2 regions of the Mesorhizobium sp. M7A.F.Ca.US.010.02.1.1 genome follow, and region 1 is predicted to be linked to the other one. Evidence: predicted binding sites of a transcription regulator. Region 1 holds the regulator's gene; the other holds the start of a gene.
What was found. The regulator PhoB, encoded in region 1, activates phosphate uptake and scavenging genes when phosphate is short. The targets are predictions, from matches to a motif close to TGTCATNNANCTGTCAT.

Region 1 (4,198 bases):
GAACGAGGCCGAACGCGCCTTCGTCGAGCGTATGTCCGGCGCCATCATCATCCTGCTCGTCTTCCTCATGGCCATGAACATCACCGCGATCGTGCTTCGGCGTCGGTTCGAGCGGCGCTGGTAGAAAAAAGGCATCTTGGTATGAACATCATGACCGAACAGTCCCTTGAAAACGCAGTGGGCGACAAGATGAAGTCGAACGAAGTGATCAAAATGCGCGGCGACAAGGTCGGCGTGTTCTATGGCGAGAAGCAGGCGCTGTTCGACGTCGATCTCGACGTCCGCCTGAACCAGGTGACGGCGCTGATTGGCCCCTCCGGCTGCGGCAAGTCCACCTTCCTGCGCTGCCTCAACCGCATGAACGACACCATCGATTCAGCACGGGTAACCGGCAAGATAACGCTCGACGAAGAAGACATCTACGACAAGAACATCGATGTCGTCGAACTCAGGGCGCGCGTCGGCATGGTGTTCCAGAAACCCAATCCGTTCCCCAAATCGATCTACGAGAACGTTGCCTATGGTCCGCGCATCCACGGATTGGCCAAGCGCAAGGCCGACATGGATCAGATCGTAGAGTCGAGCCTGAAGAAGGCGGCGATCTGGAACGAGGTCAAGGACCGTTTGCAAGAACCTGGCACGGGTCTTTCCGGTGGCCAGCAGCAGCGTCTGTGCATTGCACGCGCCATCGCCGTGTCACCCGAGGTGATCCTGATGGACGAACCGTGTTCGGCGCTCGACCCGATCGCCACTGCTCGCGTCGAGGAACTGATCGACGAACTGCGTCAGAACTATACGATCGTCATCGTCACCCATTCGATGCAGCAGGCAGCACGCGTGTCGCAGCGCACCGCGATGTTCCATCTAGGCTATCTGGTCGAGGAGGGCGCCACCGACAAGATGTTCACCACCCCCGACGACAAACGCACCCAGGACTACATCACCGGCCGGTTCGGCTGAGCTCAGGCATACGAGGGACGAAGATCATGGGTGAACATACCGTCGCATCTTTCGATGAGGATCTGGAGCAGATCAGCCAGCTGATCCGCGACATGGGCGATCTCGCCCGCTCGATGGTCAGTGGCTCGACCAGGGCTTTGCTCAATTCGGACAATGCGCTGGCGCAGCGCGTGGTTTCCGATGATGCCATCATGGATGCACGCCAGCGCGAGCTGGACGATCGCGCCATCACGCTGATCGCCAAGCGCCAGCCAATGGCCAACGATCTGCGTGCGGTGGTCGGTTCGATCCGCATGGCCGGCGACCTTGAGCGCATCGGCGACCTTGCCAAGAACATCGCCAAGCGCGTCGGCACTGTCGGGCTGAGTGTCACGCCGCACGACCTTTCGCATTCGATCGACGCGATGGCGCAACTGGTGCTGATCCAGGTGCAGGGGGTCGTCGACGAGTATGCCGCCGCTGACGCGGCAGCGCTTGCCACGCTCAGAAACAATGACGAACGCATCGACGTCAAATACACCTCGGTGTTCCGCGAGCTGCTGACCTACATGATGGAAGATCCCCGCAACATCACGGCGTGCACGCACTTGTTGTTCTGCGCCAAGAACCTCGAGCGGATCGGCGATCACGTGACCAACATCGCCGAAAATGCCTATTATGTTTTGACCGGCACGCAGTTGCCAGCCAATCGTCCGAAGCAGGACGAGACGGCAATGTCCGCGCCAGCGGCATAACAGGGGTGACCAGCCGATGATCGCACCACGCATCATGGTGGTGGAGGATGAGGAGCCGCTAGGCGTGCTGCTCCGCTACAATCTTGAATCCGAAGGTTACCAGGTCGAGGTGGTGACGCGCGGCGACGAGGCCGAGATCCGGCTGCAGGAGAACGTTCCCGACCTTCTCGTGCTCGACTGGATGGTGCCGGCGGTTTCCGGCATCGAACTCTGCCGCCGGCTAAGAATGCGCCCAGAGACCGAGCGGCTGCCGATCATCATGCTGACCGCGCGCGGCGAGGAAAGCGACCGCGTGCGCGGCCTCTCGACCGGCGCCGACGACTATCTGGTCAAGCCGTTCTCGACGCCGGAGTTCATGGCCAGGGTCAAGGCGCTGTTGCGCCGCGCCAAGCCGGAAGTGCTGTCCAGCGTGCTAAAGGTCGGCGACATCTTGCTCGATCGTGAATCGCACCGGGTCTATCGTAAGAAGAGCGAGATCCGGCTCGGACCGACCGAGTTCCGCCTGCTCGAATTCATGATGCGCCATCCAGGCCGCGTGTTCTCGCGCAGCCAGTTGCTCGACAATGTCTGGGGCGAAACGATCTACATTGACGAGCGCACGGTCGACGTACATGTCGGGCGGCTGCGCAAGGCGGTCAACAACGGCCGCATGCCTGATGTCATCCGCACGATCCGTGGGGCGGGCTACGCGATCAGGGAAGACTAGGTGGCTGTTCCGTCCCGATAGATCGGGAAAACTCGATTAGCACGCGGTCGCCAACAGCCGGTGGAATGTTGCACTCGTCTCATCGATGGGGAGCGAGCACGTGACGACAGGAGCGGTCATCCTCATCAGGTTTCGAATGACTGCATTTGGACCAAAGCGACAGGCAGCTTCTGGCGTTCCTCGATCTCCCAAACTCTCTATTGGGCCCCGGCTGGCCGCAGGAACCACGGCGAATTACTTGGTACGTCGCCATCTTGCCCGCAGGCTCCGACCAGAAAGCCACGCAAGAATGACTTTGAGTTAATTTAGATATACGTTCGTCGGATGACGCGCATTCTGCAGAAATATACAATTTTAATAAATTACTTCAAATTATTGCGAGTCCTCTCCTCTTTATTCATCGCTTGTCCGTCGATTGTTCAATGCGATCTCGGATCTAATGACGATTCCGTGGAACGATCTCGTTCTTTGCAGCGTTGCTTGGAAGCGGTCGCGGGACCTTTGACCAGGTCGGACACCATGAGGAAGGATTTCTGATGAGCACGGTCTTAAACGCCAAGGGCATCCCTCTTGCCTACACCGGCGCTTCCACTCATTGGTTCTCGGCCACCGGGTCTGGACCGGAACTGCATGGCACCTCCGGCAACGACTCCTTCTGGGGAGACACCGGCGTCACTGTCACGATCTACGGTGGCGCCGGCGACGACTACTATCATCTCTATTCCACCAACAATAAGGTGGTCGAGGATCCTGGGGCAGGGATCGACACGATCGACACATGGATGAGCTACAAGCTCCCCGACAATTTCGAGAACCTCGTCGTTACCGGCACCAACCGATTTGCGTTCGGAAATGCGGTGGACAACATCATCAAGGGCGGGTCGGGTCACCAGACGCTGGATGGCGGCAAGGGAAATGATGTCCTGATCGGCGGCGATGGCGCCGATACTTTCGCCATCTCCAAAGGTAATGGAAGCGATCTTATCTTCGACTTCGGTGCGACCGATGCGGTCCGGCTTGACGGCTACGACTTCACTTCGTTCGATGCCGTCCGTTCACAGATGGTCCAGGTGGAATCGAACGTGATGCTGAACCTCGGATCCGACGAGATCCTGGTGTTCAAGAATACGACCATCGACAAGCTGCAGCCCACCCAGTTCGAACTTCCGATCGACAAGTCCGCAATGACGCTGTCCTTCTCCGACGATTTCAACACGCTGAGCCTTCGGGACGGGCAGGACGGCACCTGGAATTCATTTCTGGTGGGGAGCGCCGAACGGCAGCACGTTGAGCAGCAATGGTGAGTTGCAGTGGTATATCGACGCCAATTATGGCCCGACGAGTTCGGTCCATCCGTTCAGCGTTGAGAACGGCGTCCTCACCATCACCGCCGCGCAGGCGCCGGAGGACATCAAGCCTCTGATCAACAACTACGAATACACCTCGGGGATCCTGACGACCCACGACACCTTCTCGCAAACCTACGGCTATTTCGAAATGCGGGCGGATCTTCCTGAAACAGCCGGAGCCTGGCCGGCGTTCTGGCTGCTTCCGGAGGACGGATCGTGGCCGCCGGAGCTGGACGTTGTCGAAACGCGCGGCCAGGACCCGAACACGCTCTACATGACGGCGCATTCCAATGAGACGGGAGCGCACACGAAGGTTTCGTCAACGGTGAACGTTGCGGATACCGACGGTTTCCACACCTATGGCCTGCTCTGGACGAAGGATGAGCTTGTCTGGACCTACGATGGTGTAAAGGTCGCTCAAGCAGCGACGCCGGCCGACATGCACGATC
Region 2 (4,198 bases), on a different contig from region 1:
GGAATTGCAGGCGATCGCGTCTTCGGTCATCGGCGGCACCTCGCTGTTCGGCGCCGTCGGCTCGGTGCATGGGCCGCTGCTCGGCGCCTTCATCCTGGCCACCATCAACAACGGCGCCAACCTGCTCAACGTCAACTCGTTCTGGCAGCGCATCATCACCGGCGCGCTGATCATCATCATCGTCTACTTCGACGGCCTGCGCCGCCGCGGCAAGTAGCGACCCCGCAATCAACCGCCGGTCCGCCACACCAACGGGCCGGCGATTTCATGACTGGATTAGCGCATGAAAGCCGTCCTCTGCCGTTCGCCCGGCGATCTTGTCCTTGAAGACCGGCCTTCACCAGAGGCACCGCCTGCCGGCTGGGCGCTGGTGGCGGTCAGCCATGTCGGCATCTGCGGCACCGACTACCACATTTTCGAGGGCAAGCATCCGTTCCTCGCCTATCCCCGCATCATGGGCCATGAGGTGTCGGGAACGATCCTCGAGACCGGCGAAGGCGTCGATCTTGCCGTTGGCGAGCCCGTGGTCGTCAACCCCTATCTTTCCTGCGGCAAGTGCATCGCCTGCCGGCACGGCAAGCCCAATTGCTGCGTCAGGATCGAGGTGCTGGGCGTGCATCGCGACGGCGCCATGTGCGAACGGATCCTGGTGCCGGCGCAAAATCTCTACCCGGCCAACGGCCTGTCGCTGGCCGACGCCGCCGCAGTCGAGTTCCTGGCCATCGGAGCGCATGCCGTGCGGCGCGCTCGCGCCGACCCTGGCGCCCGCACGCTGGTCATCGGCGCTGGCCCGATCGGGCTCGGCACCGCCATCTTCGCCCGCATCGCCGGGCTCGACGTGACGCTGCTCGACATGAGCAGTGAAAGGCTCGCCTTCGCCGCAAATGAGCTTGGTTTCCAGACCCTCGACGGGTCGCGCGGCGCGGTGCCCGATCTGGTCAAGGGAGCGACATCAGGCGAAGGCTTCGATGTCGTCTTCGACGCCACCGGCAACACCCAATCGGTGCAGTCGGCTTTCGCCCATGTCGCGCATGGCGGAACGCTGGTGCTGGTCTCCGTCGTCAAGGACGACATCAGCTTTTCCGATCCGGAATTCCACAAGCGCGAGATGACGCTGATCGGCAGCCGCAACGCGCTGCGCGCCGACTTCGATCACGTCGCCGCCTCGATCCGCAACGGCGCCGTGCCCCTGGCCAAGCTCGTCACACACCGCACCACACTCGCCGGCACGCCGCGCGATCTCGCCCGCTGGGCACACGAGAAATCCGGCCTGATCAAGGCTGTGATCGAGGTCGGATAGAGGCGCCTGTTCGACACGAATTCGGAGATCGTTGAGCGCCCAACTTGGTAGATCTGATGCTTTGGCGACTAGCCGCAACATCCATCGCTTCGTCATCCTATGGCGGAGCGAGGAGCGAAGCGACGCGGCGCAGACCATAGGATCCATGCCGTGACCTGAGAGCGTTGCTTCGGTGCAGAATTCTGCGCCGCTGCGCTCTTCGCCCGAGATCGCGGCATGGATCCTTGGGTCTCCGCGACGGAGCTGCGCTCCTGCTTCGCCCAAGGACGACGACGTTAGCTACAGCGCCGACAGCTTCAGCTCCACCCGCTCGGCCGGGAAGCGCGACTCGGAAAACTGGATCGGCTGGCCGTCCGGCGTGACGTTGACGGCAACCGTGACCAGCACGATGGCGCCCGGCAGCAGGTCGAGGTCGGCAAGGTCCGCCGCATCGGCATGGCGCGCCGACAGCACGGTCGATTGCCGGAGATAGTCGTCGATGCCGAAACGCGCCAGCGATGCGGTGATCGAGCCGGTTTGCGCCATCGCGGCATCGATGCCGGCAAAGCGCCGGGCCTCGAACCAGCCGGCAGCACGCGACACCGGCCGTCCGTCGGCTTCGCCGCGCGTTTCCAACCGGATCACATCGGCTCCCCTGGCAAGGCCAAGGCCCTCGGCAACGCGCTGGCTGGCCGGCTCGATCGACGAGGCGAGCAGGACGATGTGCCGTTCCGTCGTTTGCCCTTGCAGCCCTGTCGAAAAGCGTGTGCGCGCGCCGATCGGATAGGACAGCCGCTTGCGCGACAGTACGAAGGTGCCGCGCCCCTGCTCGGCCCGCAGCACGCCTTCCCTTACAAGGGCCGATATGGCGCTGCGCACCGTGTGACGGTTGACGCCATAGCGTTCTGCCAGCGCCACCTCCGGCGGCAACGCTGCATTCTCCGTGAAATCGCCGATGGCGATCGCATGCAGGATCTTGTCGGCGATCTGCCGCCACAGCGAAACGCCACTGCGCCGCTCGATGCTGTCCGCTGCCAGCCGCCCGACTATCATTGCCCCAACCTTCCAGCGCCCAGTCTTATATCGCTGTCATCCACCCGTCATGGACACGCGTTAGATAATAGGTATAATTTGTATAGTTGTCTATATCAATAGACAAATTGACAAAGAGGAATGCTGCTGATGCGAGGACAGGAAGCCCGCGACCAGGCCGAGCGCAAGGCCGCCATGGCGACACTGGCGCAATCCAGCGGCGATGACATCGTCCGGCTCTGGAATGAAGCCGGATTGCCTTCGGAAGCAGAACTGCTGCGCGGCCCCGAGACCGGGCTGGTCACCGTGCGCGGCCGCATCGGCGGCGGCGGCGCGCCCTTCAACGTCGGCGAGGCGACCGTCACCCGCGCCACCGTCCGGCTGCCCTCCGGGCAGGTCGGACATTGCTATGCGCTTGGCCGCGACAAGCAGAAGGCGAAGCTGGCGGCCATCGCCGACGCGCTGTGGCAGGACCCTGCCCGCCGCAATGAAGTCGAGACCGGACTGATAGCGCCCCTGCGGTCGGCTCTGACCGCAGCGCATGAAAAACGCCGCGCCGAGACGGCGGCAACGAAGGTGGATTTCTTCACCATGGTTCGCGGAGAAGACTGATGGACATTGCAGCGCAATCGATAGAGGGCGGTTTCGCCGATCCGGTCTTCAATGCCCAGACGGTGTTCCGCGCCGTCATGGACGCAATGGCGCGGCCAGGCAGCGTGCAGCCGCTGCCGGCCTTCGCCCGCCCGCCGGCGCCGCTCTCGGCGGCCGCCGGCGCCATCGCACTGGCGCTGTGCGATAACGACACCCCGCTCTGGCTCGACCAGACCCTGCAAGCTTCCACCGCGATCAGACCCTGGCTTGGGTTCCACACCGGCGCGCCATTGGCCAACACACCGGCCGATGCGCATTTCGCCTTCATCGCGGCTCCGGCCGAGATGATGTCGCTCGATGGTTTTTCGCAGGGCACCCAGGACTATCCCGACCGTTCGACCACGCTGATCCTGCAAGTCGGCGATCTCGTGTCCGGCACGCCGCTGTTGCTCGAAGGTCCCGGCATCGAAACCAGCGCCACGATCGCGCCGGCACAGATGCCGCGCCATTTCGTCGAGCAGTGGAAACAGAACATCAAGCGCTTTCCCAGAGGCGTCGACATCATACTCGCCACCGCTGATGGCATTGCCTGCCTGCCGCGCACGACGCGCATCAAGACGATGGAGGCGTAAGATGTATGTCGCGGTGAAAGGTGGCGAAGCCGCAATCGCCAACGCCCACAGCCTGCTTGCCGACCGCCGCCGCGGCGACCGTTCGCTGCCGGCACTACGTCTCGACCAGATCGTCGAGCAGCTGGCGCTCGGCGTCGATCGGGTGATGAGCGAAGGCTCGCTCTATGATCGTGAACTGGCCGCACTCGCCATCGTCCAGGCGCGCGGCGACATGATCGAGGCGATCTTCCTGGTGCGCGCCTATCGCACCACGCTGCCACGCTTCGGCTACTCCAGGCCCATCGACACCGCCGGGATGCTGGTCGAGCGACGTGTGTCGGCGACCTACAAGGATCTGCCCGGCGGCCAGTTGCTCGGGCCCACTTTCGACTACACCCACCGGCTGCTCGATCCCGAGCTTGCCGCCGGCGCTGACGTCGCCCAGCCCTTGCTGCGCGAGACGGAAGCGCAAGCCATGCCGCGCGTATCGGCGATCCTCGACCGCGAAGGCCTGATCGAACCCGACGGCGACATGCCGCAGGATCACGTCCCCGGCGACATCACCCGCGAGCCGCTCGAATTCCCGATGGCGCGCGACATCCGCCTGCAGGCGCTGTCACGCGGCGATGAAGGGTTTCTGCTGGCGCTCGGCTATTCCACCCAGCGCGGCTATGCCCGCAACCAT

Region 2: a site for PhoB is predicted at 2,367-2,383, ahead of phnF (phosphonate metabolism transcriptional regulator PhnF). Genes of this name have one in related genera too.

Annotation. Positions count from the first base shown of each region.
Region 1 is NZ_RZRV01000029.1:14,286-18,483, forward strand. It holds gene pstA (phosphate ABC transporter permease PstA) at 1-124, shown strand, start outside; gene pstB (phosphate ABC transporter ATP-binding protein PstB) at 142-960, shown strand; gene phoU (phosphate signaling complex protein PhoU) at 987-1,694, shown strand; gene phoB (phosphate regulon transcriptional regulator PhoB) at 1,711-2,400, shown strand; partial or broken gene EOA19_RS24375 (family 16 glycosylhydrolase) at 2,937-4,198, shown strand, end outside.
Region 2 is NZ_RZRV01000005.1:292,091-296,288, forward strand. It holds gene EOA19_RS08080 (ABC transporter permease) at 1-217, shown strand, start outside; gene EOA19_RS08085 (zinc-binding alcohol dehydrogenase family protein) at 284-1,300, shown strand; gene phnF (phosphonate metabolism transcriptional regulator PhnF) at 1,580-2,329, opposite strand; gene phnG (phosphonate C-P lyase system protein PhnG) at 2,462-2,923, shown strand; gene phnH (phosphonate C-P lyase system protein PhnH) at 2,923-3,534, shown strand; gene EOA19_RS08105 (carbon-phosphorus lyase complex subunit PhnI) at 3,536-4,198, shown strand, end outside.